DNA from 4 places in the Nocardiopsis sp. YSL2 genome. Region 3 is predicted to be linked to each of the others. Evidence: riboswitches for the same ligand, from Rfam matches in the RefSeq annotation. Region 3 holds a riboswitch; each other region holds the start of a gene.
The links. A riboswitch is a leader RNA that binds a small molecule or an ion and turns the genes downstream of it on or off. The one in region 3 is predicted to bind thiamine pyrophosphate.

Region 1: another riboswitch for thiamine pyrophosphate. It lies ahead of thiC (phosphomethylpyrimidine synthase ThiC); the one in region 3 lies ahead of thiD (bifunctional hydroxymethylpyrimidine kinase/phosphomethylpyrimidine kinase).
Region 2: another riboswitch for thiamine pyrophosphate. It lies ahead of M1P99_RS17200 (ECF transporter S component); the one in region 3 lies ahead of thiD (bifunctional hydroxymethylpyrimidine kinase/phosphomethylpyrimidine kinase).
Region 4: another riboswitch for thiamine pyrophosphate. It lies ahead of thiO (glycine oxidase ThiO); the one in region 3 lies ahead of thiD (bifunctional hydroxymethylpyrimidine kinase/phosphomethylpyrimidine kinase).

What each region holds. Positions count from the first base shown of each region.
Region 1 covers NZ_JAMOAO010000001.1:1,349,977-1,354,120, reverse strand. Annotated here, with positions in the region: gene M1P99_RS05830 (alpha-(1->3)-arabinofuranosyltransferase) at 1-161, shown strand, start outside; gene M1P99_RS05825 (DUF3068 domain-containing protein) at 158-1,246, shown strand; gene M1P99_RS05820 (SOS response-associated peptidase) at 1,257-2,108, shown strand; TPP riboswitch at 2,216-2,327, shown strand; gene thiC (phosphomethylpyrimidine synthase ThiC) at 2,321-3,997, shown strand; gene M1P99_RS05810 (acetylxylan esterase) at 4,078-4,144, opposite strand, start outside.
Region 2 covers NZ_JAMOAO010000001.1:3,871,288-3,875,431, forward strand. Annotated here, with positions in the region: gene M1P99_RS17195 (transglycosylase domain-containing protein) at 1-1,368, shown strand, start outside; TPP riboswitch at 1,434-1,541, shown strand; gene M1P99_RS17200 (ECF transporter S component) at 1,639-2,250, shown strand; gene M1P99_RS17205 (ABC transporter ATP-binding protein) at 2,247-3,797, shown strand; gene M1P99_RS17210 (energy-coupling factor transporter transmembrane protein EcfT) at 3,794-4,144, shown strand, end outside.
Region 3 covers NZ_JAMOAO010000001.1:4,293,539-4,297,682, reverse strand. Annotated here, with positions in the region: gene M1P99_RS18995 (acyl-CoA synthetase) at 1-238, shown strand, start outside; gene M1P99_RS18990 (DUF368 domain-containing protein) at 537-1,466, shown strand; TPP riboswitch at 1,681-1,781, shown strand; gene thiD (bifunctional hydroxymethylpyrimidine kinase/phosphomethylpyrimidine kinase) at 1,769-2,572, shown strand; gene M1P99_RS18980 (sodium:alanine symporter family protein) at 2,660-4,078, opposite strand.
Region 4 covers NZ_JAMOAO010000001.1:562,586-566,729, reverse strand. Annotated here, with positions in the region: gene M1P99_RS02455 (thiazole synthase) at 1-614, opposite strand, end outside; gene thiS (sulfur carrier protein ThiS) at 617-832, opposite strand; gene thiO (glycine oxidase ThiO) at 823-2,019, opposite strand; TPP riboswitch at 2,017-2,129, opposite strand; gene M1P99_RS02440 (Rv2175c family DNA-binding protein) at 2,196-2,573, shown strand; gene thiE (thiamine phosphate synthase) at 2,694-3,368, shown strand; gene M1P99_RS02430 (SDR family oxidoreductase) at 3,536-4,144, opposite strand, start outside.

The DNA of each region.
Region 1 (4,144 bases), 2.9 Mb from region 3:
CGGGCGCGGAGCCCCGGGACCCGGCCGGGCCCGAGCCCGACGACGCGGTCCCGGCCGACGACCGCGTAGCCGACGGCACGGTCACCGCGGACGGCCACGCGGGTGGGGGCCGTGCCACCGGCGGGTCCACGGCGCCCGACACCGAGGAGGCCCGGACATGACCGCCGACACCGGGAGCCAGGTCGGTCCCCTCACCCCGGCGCGGCGGCCGCTGCCCAGGGGCACGCTCGTCGTGGCCGCCGGGGCGTTCCTGCTGACCCTGGCCGCGCTGCTGCCGCTGTACGTCTACGACCGCGTCGCCCCCATCCCCGCCTCCGCCGAGTTCACGGTGGCCATGACCGACGAAAAGGCCGGCTACCTGGACACCTCCCGGTGGGCCTGGGTCGAGGGCGTCGAGATGCGGCGCGTGACCAGGGTGGACGCCACCGCGCACGGGCGCGACTGGTCGGCGTGGGAGATGGTGGTGGACACCTCGCTGCCGGACCGCATGATCGACCACTCCAGTCGGCGCGTCATCGTCGACCGGGAGACGGGGCGCGCCGTGAACTGCTGCGGGGAGCACGTCAACGGGGACCGCGCCGTCCGGCAGGCGGGCCTGGTGTACTTCTGGCCCGCGGGCGCGCCCGCGGGCGACTACCCCTACTACGACGCCGAGGTGCGTTCCGCCCCGCCCCTGGAGTTCGACGACTGGGACGAGGTCGCCGGGCTCCGGGTGGGCCGGTACACCCAGTCGGTGGACGCCACCCAGGTCCCCGACTCGGCACGCCCGGTACCCGCCGCGCTGTTCGCCGCCGGTGCCGAGGGCACCGTGACCGCCACCCGGTGGCTGGAGGTCACGCGCACGTTCTGGGTGGAGCCCGTCACGGGCATCGTCGTCCACGCCGCGGAGCAGCGGGAGGAGAGCCTGCGCCCGCGCGACGGCCGCGGGGAGGTCCCGCTGCTGCGCGCCGAACTCGTCCTGGAGGAGCCGCAGGTCGCCGCCAACGCCGAACAGGCCCGCGTGCGGTCGGTCCTGCTCCGGGCGCTGGACTCGTGGGCGCCCGCGGTCCTGGGGCCGCTGGGCGCAGCGGCCGTCCTGGTCGGGCTGGTCCGCGCCTGGCGGGCCCGGGACACCGGCTCCCCGTCCGGGGCCGACACCCCGGAGCCGACCGGGTCCGGGGCCGCGCGGGAGCACGGGAGGGCCGACCCCGCCGGCGGCGGTGACGGCCCGGCGGAGCCCCGCGAGGATGTCGGGGCTGAGCCGTAGGATCACACCCATGTGCGGTCGCTATGCCCAGTCCCGGAACCAGCACGAGCTCCAGCTCGCGTTCGACCTGCCCGAGGAGGCCCTGCCCGAGGATCCCGATCCCCGGGCCTGGCCGCCACTGGAGGAGCTGCCGCCGGACTACAACATCTCGCCCGGCCGACCCGTGTACGCGGTGCTCGGTCCACCGCCCCGCGGCACCGGCCCGGCCGAGCCCGGACCGGCCTCCCTGCACACCATGCGCTGGGGCCTGGTCCCCTCCTGGGCCAAGGACCGCAACATCGGCTACCGGATGATCAACGCGCGCAGCGAGACCATCGCCGACAAGCCCGCCTTCCGTACCGCCTTCCGCCGCCGCCGCTGCCTGCTGCCCGCCGACGCCTACTACGAGTGGCAGCTGGTCGGCAAGGACGGCCGGGTGGAGGCCAGCACCTCACCCGTCACCGACCCCCACCACAAGAAGCGCAAGGCCAGGGCGGCCAAGAAGCCCTACGCCATCCACTACCCGGACGGCGCGCCCCTGGCCATGGCCGGGATCTTCGAGCGGTGGCGCGACCCCGAAGCCGACGAGAACGACCCCGCCGCCTGGCTCTGGAGCTGCGCGGTCGTCACCACCGACGCCGCGCCCGCCCTCGCCCACATCCACGAGCGCATGCCCGTCATCCTGCCCTCGGCCACCTGGTCGACCTGGCTGGACCCGCGGGCGGAGCCGGACGACCTCCTCCACGTGCTCGCGCAGACCCCGGCCGAGGCCTTCGACGTGGACGAGGTCTCCACCGACGTCAACACCATCAAGAACAACACCCCCGACCTGCTCACCCCCGTCGCCGGGACCGCCGGACCGGAGCCGGACACACTTTTCTGACCCCCGGGCCCCTGGACAGGTCCCGGTGGGAGGCGGATATGGTGTGCGAGGCCACAGGGCCGGGCGCACCCACGGGGCGCCACCGCACGCGTGACGTGCCATATGTGAATAAGCAACGCGGGAGCTCGCACCATGGCGGGCTGAGAGGGCGGCTCAAGGGCGTCGCCGACCGCAGAACCTGTTCGGGTAATTCCGACGTAGGGAGGCATGCCATGACGGCTGTTGACGGCCGCGACACCGGTTCCACCACCGACGTGCACCAGGTGACCACCGGTCCCATCATGGGATCGACCAAGGTCCACCGGGAGATCGACACCCCCGAGGGGCTCACGCTCCGCGTTCCGCAGCGGCGGGTGGAACTCAGCAACGGCAGCCACTTCGACCTGTACGACACCTCAGGCCCGTACACCGACGACTCCGCGCTCATCGACGTCCACGCAGGGCTGCCCAGGACCCGCCAGGCCTGGATCGAGTCCAGGGAACCCGTCAACGGGGCGGTCACCCAGCTGGCCCACGCCAAGGCCGGGACCATCACCCCCGAGATGCGCTTCGTGGCCGCCCGCGAGGGCATGGACCCCGAGTACGTCCGCCAGGAGGTGGCCCTGGGCCGGGCGGTGATCCCGGTCAACCGCTGCCACCCCGAGTCCGAGCCGACCATCATCGGCAAGAACTTCCTGGTCAAGATCAACGCCAACATCGGCAACTCGGCGGTGACCTCCTCCGTCCCCGAGGAGGTCGAGAAGATGGTGTGGGCGACCCGCTGGGGCGCCGACACCGTGATGGACCTGTCCACCGGCAAGCGCATCCACGAGACCCGCGAGCGCATCATCCGCAACTCGCCGGTCCCCATCGGCACGGTTCCGATCTACCAGGCGCTGGAGAAGGTCAACGGCGACCCCACCGCTCTGAGCTGGGAGGTCTACCGCGAGACCATCATCGAGCAGGCCGAGCAGGGCGTCGACTACATGACCGTCCACGCGGGCGTGCTGCTGCGCTACGTGCCGCTCGCGGCCCGGCGCGTCACCGGCATCGTCTCGCGCGGCGGCTCGATCATGGCCGCGTGGTGCCTGGCCCACCACAGGGAGAGCTTCCTCTACACGCACTACGAGGAACTCTGCGAGATCTTCCGCGAGTACGACATCACCTTCTCCCTCGGTGACGGCCTGCGCCCCGGCTCCATCGCCGACGCCAACGACGAGGCGCAGTTCGCCGAGCTGCGCACGCTCGGCGAGCTCACGCACATCGCCCGCGCGCACGACGTGCAGGTGATGATCGAGGGGCCGGGCCACGTGCCGATGAACAAGATCGCCGAGAACGTGCGCCTGGAGGAGGAGCTGTGCGGTGAGGCGCCGTTCTACACGCTCGGCCCCCTGGCCACGGACGTCGCGCCCGGCTACGACCACATCACCTCCGCCATCGGTGCCGCGCAGATCGGCTGGCTGGGCACCGCGATGCTCTGCTACGTCACTCCCAAGGAGCACCTGGGCCTGCCCAACCGCGACGACGTCAAGACCGGCGTCATCACCTACAAGCTCGCCGCGCACGCCGCCGACATCGCCAAGGGCCACCCCAAGGCGCAGGAGTGGGACGACGAGCTGTCCAAGGCGCGGTTCGAGTTCCGCTGGCAGGACCAGTTCCACCTCGCCCTCGACCCCGAGACGGCCCAGGCCTTCCACGACGAGACCCTGCCCGCCGAGCCGGCCAAGACCGCGCACTTCTGCTCCATGTGCGGGCCGAAGTTCTGTTCCATGAAGATCTCCCAGGACGTGCGCAAGTACGCCGAGGAGAACGGACTGGACACCGTCGCCGCGATCGAGAAGGGCATGGCGGACAAGTCCGAGGAGTTCGCCGAGCACGGCAACCGGGTGTACCTGCCCCTGGCCGACTGAGGCCCGGGCGCCTGCCGCCGCCCGGTGCGGGCGGCGGCAGGTCCGGGACCGGCCGGATTCGGCCCGGCCCCGGACCGGGGTCAGCCGAGGTCGGCGAGGAAGCGCAGCTGGGCGCGCATCTGCTCGCCGCCGCCGCCCTCGTGGCCG
Region 2 (4,144 bases), 420 kb from region 3:
ATGGTGCTCGACCGGATGGCCGAGACCGGGCACCTCACCGCGGCGGAGGCCGAGGAGTACAAGGCCACCGGGCTGGACCTGGAACCCACCGAGCGCGGCGGCAGCTGCTACAGCAGCGACTACCCCTTCTTCTGCGACTACGTCATGCGGTGGCTGGAGAACTCCGAGTTCCTCGGTGAGACCGAGGAGGACCGGGCCCGCGTCCTGGAGCAGGGCGGGTTCACCGTCCGCACCACCCTGGACCGCGACGCGCAGACGGCCGCCCAGGAGGCCGTGGACCGGTACGTCCCCCACGAGGACTCCACGAAGTTCGCGGCGGAGGCGGTCGTGGAACCCGGTAACGGCAAGGTCCGGGCGCTGGCGCAGAACCTGCGCTACGGCTTCGACGAGGAGGACACCGGCACGACCTCGATCAACCTCGCCGTGGACCGCGCCGACGGGGGATCGAACGGATACCAGGCGGGTTCGACGTTCAAGGCGTTCACCCTGGCGGCGGCTCTCGACTCCGGACTCGGCTACGACACGAGCTTCTCCGCGCCCAAGTCCCTGACCGTGAGCGGAATGCGCAACTGCGACGGCGGGCGGATGTCGGGTTGGAAGGTGCGCAACGCCGGGGAGAGCGACGAGGGCCGACACAACATGATCAGCGGGACCAAGGGGTCGGTCAACACCTACTTCGCCCAGCTGCAGCGGCGCGTGGGGCTGTGCGAGACCGCGCGGATGGCCGAGGACACCGGGATCGCGCGCGCCGACGGCGAGCCACTGGGCGTGTGGAGCTCCTTCACCCTCGGCGACCAGGAGGTCTCCCCGCTGACCGTGGCCAGCGCCTACGCCACCTTCGCCGCCCGGGGCACGCGCTGCGAGCCCCGGCCCGTCGAGGTCGTCTCCGAGAACCCCGTCGACCCCGAGTCCGGGCGGATCGTGGTCGGCAACACCTGTGAGGAGGGGGCCGTGGACCGGCGCGTGGCCGACGGGGTCAGCCACCTGCTCCAGCAGACGTTCAAGGGCGGTACCGCCAACGGCCTGGGGATCGGCCGCCCGGCGGCGGGCAAGACCGGCACCACCGACAGCGCGGCCTACGCGTGGTTCGCCGGGTACACGCCCAACCTGGCCGCTGCGGTGGCCGTCGGCGACATACGGGGCGGCGAGGAGAATCCGCTCCAGGGCGTACAGATCGGCGGCCGCTACTACGGGATCGTCTACGGCGGCACGCTGCCCGGGCCGATCTGGCAGGCGACCATGCGCGGGGCGACGGCCGACCTGCCCGAGGAGTCCTTCCCGTCGTCTCCCTCGGCCTTCGGAGACCCCGACGCCCGGCCGCCCGAGCCCCGGGACGGCGACGGCGACGGAGGCACGGAGGGCACGTGAGGCCCCGGCGGGGCACATGTGGGGGGTGACATGCGACTCTTCGGTCGTCCATGCCCCATACTGGGATCAACCGACAGGGGAGCGCGCGAGCGCTGAGAGTGCGGCACAGGGCCGCAGACCCTTACACACCTGATCTGGGTCATGCCAGCGAAGGAAGTCGTAAGAACCGCCACCGACGGCATGTTCGCGGTGGCGCTCTTGGCCAGGGTGCGTGCGGTGGACGCCGCACGCCCCGGAAGAGCCCCTCGTCCCCCCACGAAGGGACATCTCATGAGCACCGAGACCGAGACACCGGGCTTCTGGAAGGACATCCTGGGCCGGCTGCGCAGCTGGCGCACCGTCGACATCGTCGTGGCCGCCGTCATCGGCGTCGGCATCGGCGTGGTCTTCTGGGCCTGGGGCATCCTCTGGACGATCACCGCACCGCTGTTCGTCCTCTTCCCCCCGGGGCAGGCCGTCATCTACGGCATGTGGCTGATCTCCGGCGTGCTGGGCGGCCTGATCATCCGCAAGCCCGGCGCCGCCCTGCTCACCGCCATCGCCGCCGCGTCCGTGTCCGCGGTGCTGGGCACCCAGTGGGGCGTCATGGTGATCCTCGACGGCACGCTGCAGGGGATCCTGCCCGAACTGGTCTTCCTCGCCTTCGGCTACCGGCGCTGGAACATGGGCGTGGCCGTCCTGGCCGCCGCGGTCGCCGGGATCTCGCCCGCGATCCGCGACAACATCACCTACAACGTCACCTGGTCGCTCGACCTGAAGCTCGCCTACGGCGTGATCGTCATCCTCAGCGCGGCCGTCATCGCGGGCGTCGGCGCCCGCCTGCTCACCACGGCCCTGGCCAAGTCGGGCGCGTTGGCGCCCTTCCCGTCGGCCAGGGACTGAGCGTGGAGCGGGCCCAGGGCGCGCGCGTCGAGTTCACCGGATGGGGCTGGCGGCACTCCGGCCGGGGGTCCTACGCCCTGCGGGGCGTGGACCTGGTCATCGAACCGGGGGAGCGGGTGCTCCTGCTCGGTGCCTCCGGCGCGGGCAAGTCCACCCTGCTGCACTCCCTGGCCGGGCTGACCGGCCCCGACAGCGCCATCAGCGGCGACCAGGAGGGCGACCTGCGCGTGGACGGCGAACCCGCCGACCGCCGCCGGGGCACCGTCGGCCTGGTCAGCCAGGACCCCGAGACCCAGCTGGTGATGGCCCGGGCGGGCGACGACGTCGCCTTCGGGGCGGAGAACCTCGGGATGGACCCGGCGCTGATCTGGCCGCGTGTGGAGCGGGCGATGGCCGACGTCGGGTTTCCCTACGGGCCGCGCCACTCCACCGGCGCCCTGTCCGGGGGTGAGAAGCAGCGCCTGGTCATCGCCGGCGCGCTGGCGATGCGTCCACGGCTGCTGCTCCTGGACGAGCCGACCGCCAACCTCGACCCGGACGGGGCCGCGCTGGTGCGGGAGGTGCTGGCACGGGTGCTCGCCGCGACCGAGGCCACGCTGGTCCTGGTCGAGCACCGGGTGGCCGACGTCGTCGACCTGGTCGACCGGGTCGTGGTGGTGGAACCGGGCGGCGGCGTGGTCGCCGACGGATCGCCGGATGCCGTGTTCGCCGAGCACGGGCGGTCGCTGGCCGGGCAGGGCGTCTGGGTGCCCGGTGCCGAACCGCGACCCCGGCTGGACCCGGCACCGGGCGGCGGGGGCGTGCTGGAGGCGGTCGGAGTGGCCGCGCGCACGCCCCCCGAACTGGGCGCTCGCTCCGCCGCACCGCGGAGCGTGTTCTCCGACGTCCACGTGGACGTGCGGGCGGGGACGGCGACCGCGCTCACCGGACCCAACGGGGCGGGCAAGTCCACCCTGCTGACGCTGCTGGCCGGGCTCGCCAAACCGCACCGCGGGTCCGTGCTGCCGCGCGGGCCGCTGGCCGAGGCGGACCGGCGCCCGCTACGGCGCTGGCCCGCCGCGCGGCTCGCCCGGCACGTGGGGACGGTGTTCCAGCACGCGGAGGACCAGTTCGTCACCGCCACCGTGCGCGACGAGCTGCGGTTCGCCCCGCGGCGGGCCGGGGTGGGCGAGGCCGAGACCACGGCCTGGGTGGACGAGCTGCTGGAGCGGCTCCGGCTGACCGCGCTGGCCGACGTGCATCCCTACACGCTCTCGGGAGGGGAGAAGCGGCGGCTGTCGGTGGCCACTGCGCTCAGCTCGGGGCCGACCCGCGCCCCCGACGTCCTGGTGCTGGACGAGCCCACCTTCGGACAGGACACCCGGACGTGGACCGAACTCGTCGAGCTGCTCGGTGTCCTGCGCGCCCAGGGCCGGGCCGTGGTGATGGCCACGCACGACGAGCTGCTCCTGCGCCGGTTCGCCGACACGCGGGTGCGGGTGGCCGACGGGCGGGCCGAGACGGTCGCGGTGCCGACCGCGGCCACCGCGACTGAGGAGGACCGATGAGCGGGCGGCGTACCGGGCCGGAGGCCGAGGCCGCTCCGGAGCCGCGGGGCGTGCCGGGGGTGCCGGACGCACCGGAGGCAGGAGCCGTGTCGGGGGAGGCGCGGGGGGCGGGTGAGGCCCCGACCGTCGGCGTGCCCGTGCACGGCGGTGCCCGCGCCTGGCTGACCGGCCTGAACCCGGCGGCCAAACTGCTCGCCGCACTCGTCCTGGCCCTGGGACTCGTCCCGGCCGTGGACGCGGTGACCGGCGGCGTGGTGCTGGCCGCCGTCGTCCTGGTGGTCCCGTTCAGCGGGATCGACCGGCGCACGCTGTTCGTCCTGGGCGGCCCCTTCGTCCTGATGGGCATC
Region 3 (4,144 bases):
CCCCGACGAGCACCTCGGCCAGCGCGTGACGGCGCTGGTCTCCGTGGCCGCGGGCGCACGCCTGGTCGAGACCGAGCTGCGCGCGCACTGCCGGGTGCGCCTGGCCGGGTTCAAGGTGCCGCGGACGGTGCACTTCGTCGACCGGGTCCGGCGCACGGCGGTCGGCAAGCAGGACTACCGCTGGGCGGCGTCGGTCGCGCAGAGCGGCGAGAACACCACGCCGAGTTTCGGACGCTGAACACCAGCCGCATCACCTACCCGAAACCCCGCGGATCCCACGCAGCGCGCACCTCCGCCACCCCGCTCCCCCGCTACACTGGCCGGACCCGGCCCGGCCCAGGGACCTCGCAGGTCCCTCCCCCAGCACGCCCCGGGCGGCACACACCCAGCGGCGGTCGGCGCAGCGCCCCTACACGAACGCGCCCCGCCCCCGCACCCCCGACCGGCCCGTGTCCCACGGGTGGGTACGGTGACCACACAGGACGGAGGACGGCGCCCCTCCCGGGCCTGCCCCGGGCCGGCGCCCTACAACTCAGATGGCCAAGTCAGCAGGCTCCTTCATCTTCAACGCGGTGCGCGGCGGGGCCGTCGGCACCTCCGAGGCGCTGCCCGGCATCAGCGGCGGCACGGTCGCGCTCATCGTCGGCCTCTACGACCAGCTCATCGGCGGCGCCGGCCACATGGTCAGCGGCATCAAGCGGTACGTGACCGACGTGCCGCGCGGCCGCGGCAGGGAACGCGCGAACGAGCAGTTCCGGATGGTGGACTGGAGTGTCCTGGTCCCCGCGCTGATCGGCATGGTGATCGCGCTCGGCCTGGCCGCCGTCCTGCTCTCCCCGCTGGTGGAGGTGTACGCCCAGTACGCCTACGCCCTCTTCTTCGGCCTCGTCCTGGCCTGCCTGTGGATTCCCTACACCGGCGCGGGCAAGAAGTGGCGTGCCTGGCACTACCTGGTGGCGCTGGCCGTCGCCGTGGTCGCCTTCCTCCTGACCGGCATGCCGGGCGCGAGTCTGCCCCCCAACCCGGTGTTCGCCTTCCTCGGCGGCGCCGTCGCCATCTGCGCGCTGGTCCTGCCGGGCCTGTCCGGTTCGTTCATCCTGCTCACGCTCGGGCTGTACGAGCCCACGATGCAGGCGGTACGGGACATGGACGTGGCCTACCTCGGCGTCATGGCGCTGGGCATGATCACCGGCCTGGCCCTGTTCGTCAAGCTCCTGCAGTACCTGCTGGAGAACTTCCACCACCTCACCCTGGTGGTGCTCACCGGCCTGATGGCGGGCTCGCTGCGCGCCCTGTGGCCGTGGCAGGACCACGACCGCAACCCGCTGCCCATCACCGACGTGCCCGTGACCGTGGCCTTCGCGGTGGGCGGCTTCCTCGTGGTCACCGCGGCGATCGTCTACGAGCACCGCAAGAAGGCCCAGTCGGACGCCGGCCACGGAGCGGCCCCCACGCGCGTCCACTAGGGCGAGTTCCGTGGATGGCGCCCGTCGCGAGCGGCGCATCCAGTGGTGCTCTCACCAGGCCGAAGAGGGAGCTCCCCTCCTGCGCGGGCTTCGCCGTCGTCGCACGGCGGGGGCCCGGGTGGTTCCCCTGTCGACTGATGAGAACGCGGTGAGAGTGCCGCCGGGGCGACGCGCAGCAGGGCGGGCAACCGCCGGACATGCCCTAGGCTCGGTGGCGACTGACGCGGGGTGCCGGGAACAGTCCTCCCGGCTGAGAGCACACCCGTCGAACCTGCCCTAGGTCGTGCTAGCGAAGGAACGTCATGAGCGCGTACAACGTGTTGTCCGTGGCCGGAAGCGACCCGAGCGGCGGCGCAGGGATCCAGGCCGACCTCAAGGCCTTCTCCGCCCACGGGGTGTTCGGGATGACCGTGGTCACCGCCCTGACCGCCCAGTCCACCCGCGGCGTCACCGGCGTCCACGGCGTCCCGGCCGGTTTCGTCACCCGGCAGGCGGACACCCTGCTGGCCGACGCCACCGTGCACGCGGTCAAGATCGGGATGCTGGGCACGGCCGAGGTCACCGGAGCCGTGGCCGAGGCGATCGACCGCCACCGGCTGGTCAACGTCGTCCTGGACCCGGTGATGGTCGCCAAGAGCGGCGACCGCCTGCTGGAGGGGACGGCGATCGAGGCCCTGCGCTCCCTGCTGTTGCCGCGCGCGGACCTGCTCACGCCGAACCTTCCCGAGGCGGCCGACCTGTTGGGCGTGTCGGAGGCCGTCAGCCTCAAGGAGATGCGCGACCAGGCCGAGCGGCTGCTGGAGCTCGGTCCGCGCCGGGTCCTGCTCAAGGGCGGCCACCTGGCGGGCGACGAGAGCGTCGACGTACTGGTCTCCCGTGACGAGGAGCCGCTGGAGTTGCGGGCGCCGCGGGTGGACACCCGCAACTCGCACGGCACGGGATGCACCCTGTCGTCGTCGATCGCGGCTCTGCTGCCCCAGCGCCCGGACACCGCCTCCGCCGTCCGCGACGCCAAGGCCTACCTGACCGAGGCGCTGCGCCGGTCGGACGAGATCGACGCCGGCGGCGGTCAGGGCCCCGTGCACCATTTCCACCCCTGGTGGTAGCGGACGGGTCGTCCGCACAGCACGGAGGGGGACCGCACGGCGTGCGGTCCCCCTCGTCGTCCCGGGCCGACCCCGGGCCGTGGCGCGCTACCCGCGCACGTCGTCCATGACGGCGTCGGGGTTCTTCCAGTCGGGGAACGCGAAGAACTTCCGGGTCTCCGCGACGATGATCGGCGACAGCAGCAGCAGCCCGATGAGGTTGGGCAGCGCCATGAGACCGTTGGCGATGTCGCTGAACAGCCACACGTTGCTCAGGTCGGCGACCGCACCCACGAAGATGACCGCGATGAACACCAGGCGGTACGGGGTCACGAAGCCCCGGCCGGCCAGGAACTCGATGCACCGCTCACCGTAGTAGGCCCAGCCGAGCAGCGTGGTGAACGCGAACACCGCCACGGCGATCGCCACCACGTAGGCGCCGACCGGGGCCAGCCCCGGGCTGACCGACCTCAGGCCCTCGGTGAGGGCCTGCGTGGTCAGCAGCGAGCCGTCCTCGGGGTTCTCCGCCCGCCACACACCGGTCGTGATGATGACCATGCACGTCATCGTCACGACGATGATGGTGTCGATGAAGGTCTGGGTCATGGAGACCATGGCCTGGCGGACCGGCTGCGTGGTCTTGGCGGCCGCGGCGGCGATGGCCCCGGTGCCCAGACCCGACTCGTTGGAGAAGATGCCGCGGGCGAAGCCGTACTGGATGGCCATCAGCACACCCGCGCCCGCGAAACCGCCCGCGGGAGCGGTACCGGTGAAGGCGGTGGTGACCACGAGCTGGAGCGCGGGCAGGATCTGCGCCCAGTTGGCGGCCAGCACCACCAGGCAGATGGCCACGTAGGCGATGATCATCAGCGGCACGAGCGCGGAGGCGACCCGGCCGATGCTCTTGATGCCGCCGAGGATGACCGCACCGGCCAGAACCATGAGGATGAGGCCGATCACCCAGGTCGGAGCCGGTGTGACGCTCGACATCTGCTGGGCGACCGTGTTGGCCTGCGTCCCGTTGCCGATACCGAAGGCCGCGATGGCGCCGAAGACGGCGAAGGCCACCCCCAGAGTGGTGCCCAGACCGCCGGGCAGACCGTACTTGAGGTAGTACATCGGTCCGCCGCTCTGCTCACCCTTGGAGTCGGTGCGGCGGAACTTCACCCCCAGCAGGGCCTCGCTGTACTTCGTCGCCATGCCGAAGAAGCCGACGACCCACATCCAGAACAGGGCGCCGGGGCCGCCGAGGCCGATGGCCAGCGCGGCGCCGGCGATGTTGCCGACGCCGACCGTGGCGGCGAGCGCTGTGCTCAGTGCCTGGTAGTGGGAGATGTCGCCCTCGACCGAGGGGTCCTCCTTGCGCCGGACCAGCGCGAGCCACAGCGCGTGCGGCAGCTTGAAGAGCTGGAGCAGTTTGAGCCGGATGGTGAGGAACACGCCGACAAAGAGCAGCAGCGGGATGAGGACGAAGGGCCCCCACACGATGCTGCTGACGATGCCGGCCATCTCAAGGAGTTGATCCATGGGGGATCTCCCTATCACGATCAGGGGCCGGGGGTTGGTCGTGTACCCGCGGTCGGCGGAACAGCG
Region 4 (4,144 bases), 3.7 Mb from region 3:
TCGCAGCCCAGCTCCATGGCCAGCGCGGCGTCGCTGGCGGTGCCGATCCCCGCGTCCACGATGACGGGCACCCCGGCCCGCTCGACGATCAGCTCCAGGTTGTGCGGGTTGCGGATGCCCAGGCCCGAGCCGATCGGCGCGGCCAGGGGCATCACCGCGGCGCAGCCGATCTGCTCCAGGCGCCGGGCCAGGACAGGGTCGTCGTTGGTGTAGGGCAGGACGGTGAAACCGTCGTCCACGAGGCGTTCGGCGGCGTCCAACAGCTCCACGGGGTCGGGCAGGAGCGTGTGCTCGTCCGCCACGACCTCCAGCTTCACCCAGTCGGTCTCCAGTGCCTCCCGGCCCAGCCGGGCGGTGCGCACCGCGTCGGCGGCGGTGAAGCAGCCGGCGGTGTTGGGCAGGGGACGGATCTTGTTGCGGCTCAGGACGTCCCAGACCGACCCCTGCGTGCCGGGGGCGACCCGGCGCATGGCCACGGTCGTGAGCTCGGTGCCGGACGTGACGAGGGCGTCCTCCAGGACCTCCAGGGAGGGCGCCCCGCCGGTCCCGGTGATGAGCCGGGAGCCGAACGCGGTGCCCGCGATCACGAGCGGGTCGTCGATGTGCTCGGTCATCTTCAGCCTCCCTGGACGGCGGTCAGGACGTCGACGCGGTCGCGGTCGCGCAGGGGCGTCTCGCTCCACGCGGCCCGGCGCACCACCTCGTCGTTGAGGGACACGGCGATGCCGCCGGGGACGGCGCCCTCGGCGGTCCCGGTCAGCTCGCGCACGACCGACTCCACGGTGGTGTCGGCGGTGACGTCGCGGGGGGCGCCGTTGATGATCAGTTCCACTGCTCCTCCAGGGTCGTGGTGTGGCCGTGTCCGCGGTCGGCGGCGAAGCGGCGCGCGTGGTCGGGCAGTGTGCCGGTGGTCAGGACCTGGGCCATGACCTCGCCGGTGACGGGGGTCAGCAGCACCCCGTGCCGGAAGTGCCCCGCGGCCAGGTGCAGGCCGGGGACACGCGTGGGGCCCAGGAGGGGCTCGTTGTCGGGCGAGCCGGGCCGCAGGCCCACACAGGTCTCGGTGATCTCCAGTTCGGTCACCCCGGGTACGAGTTCACGCGCGTCCCGCAGCACCTGCCAGAGGCCGCCCGCGGTGAGAGAGGTGTCATAGCCCAGCTCCTCCTGGGTGGCGCCGACGACCACCTCGCCGTCCGCGCGCGGGACGAAGTAGACGGGGAAGCCCCTGACCAGCCCCCGGACGGTGCGGCCGACGATCGGCGGCTCGCCCCCGGGCGCGCGCATGCGCAGCAGCTGGCCCTTGACCGGGCGGACCGGCGGCACGACGGCCTCGGGGACCGCGATCCGGTCGGTCCAGCAGCCCGCGGCCAGGACCACCTGGTCGGCGGCCAGGGTCCGGCCGTCGGACAGCCGCACACCCAACCGGGCTCCGCCGGGACCCGGGCGCAGGACCTCCTCGGCCCGGGCGCGGATCTCGGCCACGCCGGTCCGCGCACCGGCCTCCACCAGGGCCCGCAGCAGCAGCCGCGGGTCGACGGAGTGGTCGTCGGGGGCCAGGACGCCGCCGCGCACGGACGGGGCGAGCATCGGTTCCAGGCGTCGGCACTCACGGCCGGTGAGCCGTTCCGCGGCCACGCCGAGGCGCTGTTGGAGGGCGTGCAGGTCGGTCAGCAGGGCCAGGTCGTCGCGGTCGTAGGCGACCAGGAGCGTGCCGGTGGCGCGGTAGCCGACCGTGTGCCCGCTGACCCGCTCCAGCTCGGTGACGAAGTCGGCGAACATCCCGGCGGAGCGCATCGCGAACTCCATCAGGGGTTCCTCGCCGAACATCGCCTCGGTGGCGGGGGTGAGCATTCCCGCGGCGACGGTGGAGGCGGCGCGGGCGCCGCTCGGATCGGTGACGGGGTCGGGTTCGACCACGGTGACCGGCAGGCCCCGGTCGGCCGCCCGCCAGGCGGTCACCCGTCCGGCGAGTCCGCCTCCGACCACGAGGACGCCGTGTTCCTCGGAGTTGGTGGGCATGGTGCTCGGTTCCACTCCCTTCGCCGGCATGACCCGGATCAGGTTCGTGCGGTCGGAGGCTCTCAGCCTCCCTCTCAGCCGGGTCCCACCCGGCTCCCGCGGGATGTTCGGTTCTGTCTCCATCCTAGGCCAGAGCATCCGGAAGGGTCCCGCCACGGTGCTTCCCGCCCGCGCGGATGTGGCAGATTGGAGGCGTGACACAAAGCGACAGCGACATCGACACCCTGGTCGGCACATGGCTGACCCTCAAGGAGGCGGCACAGCCGCTCGGCGTGAGCCCCAACCGGATCAAGACGCTGATCCGGGAGAAGCGCCTGATGGGCGTGGTCCGCCAGGGAGAGCTCTCCATCCCGGCCGACTTCGTCGACGGCCACGACCTCGTCAAGGGGCTGCCGGGCACCCTGGTGCTGCTGACCGACGCCGGGTTCTCCACGGAGGAGGCCCTGCGCTGGCTCTTCACGCCGGACGAGACCCTGCCCGGCACGCCGATCCAGGCCATGCGGGAGAACCGCGGCACCGAGGTGCGCCGACGCGCCCAGAGCATGGCCTTCTGACCCGAGCCCGTCCGGCCCCGGGCCGGAGGGTTCCCCGCGTCCGGGCGCCCGAGGGCGCCCGGGGCACGCCGGTGCCGTCGGCCCTTGGGCGGCCATCCCGCAGCCTCTAGGGTGGGGCGTGTGAGGACCAGCCACGGAACCAGCCTGCGCAAGCGCCTGGACGCATCCCTTCTGTACCTGTGCACCGACGCCCGGACCGAGCGCGGCGATCTCGCCGAGTTCGCCGACGCCGCCCTGGCCGGCGGGGTGGACATCATCCAGCTCCGGGACAAGGGGCTGGAGGCCCGCCAGGAGATCGCCGCCCTGGAGGTGCTGCGCGGCGCCTGCGAACGGCACGGTGCCCTGCTCGCGGTCAACGACCGCGCCGACATCGCGCGTGCCGTCCGCGCCGACGTCCTGCACCTGGGCCAGCGCGACCTGCCCGTCCCCATGGCGCGGGACGTCGTCGGCGCCGACCCGATCATCGGGCGCTCCAACAACGACCCCGAGGCCGCGGCGGCCTCCGCCGAGGAACCCGGCAGCGACTACTTCTGCGTGGGCCCGGTCTGGGAGACGCCCACCAAGCCGGGGCGCCCCGCGGCCGGACTGGACCTGGTCCGGCGGGCCGCGGCCCTGGGCACCGACCGCCCCTGGTTCGCCATCGGCGGGATCGACTCCGACAACATCGGCAGCGTGCTCGACGCCGGGGCCGACCGAGTGGTGGTCGTACGCGCCATCACCGAGGCCGAGGACCCCCGTGCCGCCGCCGCGGTGCTGCGCGCCCGTCTGGTCGAACACGCCCAGAACACGGCCTGACCGCGCGGGGACCGCACCCTCCCAGGACCGGAAGAGGGTCCGCGCGTCCGGCGCCCCGCCGACGCGCCGGTGCGCCCGGTGCGTGCCGGCCCCCAGGGTCGCCCACGTGATCGTGGGCGCCGCTCTCGTGGCCCCGGTCGTCCTCCGACCGGGGCCGTGGCACGGGCTCAGACGGACACGTGTGACAGAGCGCTCGGGTGGCGGCGCAGGAACCCCTCGATGGACTGCGCGGGGTGGCCCGTGAGCTTGGGCACGGTGGGCGCGACCACGTCCATCTCTCCGGCGGCGATCGCCGCGTAGGAGGAGGCCCAGCCCTCGGCGGCCCACTCCGGCGCCCCGCCGGCGCGGCGCGACTCCAGCGCCTCCTCCCAGGTCTCGGGCACGTAGCGCACGGTGCGGCCGGTCAGGGCGCTCAGCTTGTCCACGGTCGCTCCGAGCGTCAGGGCCTCGGGGCCGGTGACGTCGTAGGTCGCCCCTTCGGCGAGGGCCGCCCGTTCCGGGTCGGCCAGCACGGCCGTGGCCACGTCCGCCACGTCGTCGCGCGACACCCACGCGGCCCGGCCGTCACCGGCCGGGCCGCGGATCACACCCTCCCCGTCCACCCAGTCGGGCAGCAGGTCCAGGTACAGGCCGGGTCTCAGGAACGTGTGCCCCACGCCGGTCGCCCGGATGTGCGCCTCCGTGAAGAAGTGCGTGCGCGCGAAGGTGAAGGTCGCGGCCGGGCCGGCCCTCAGGAAGGACAGGTAGACGATCCGGGACACCCCGGCCTTGACCGC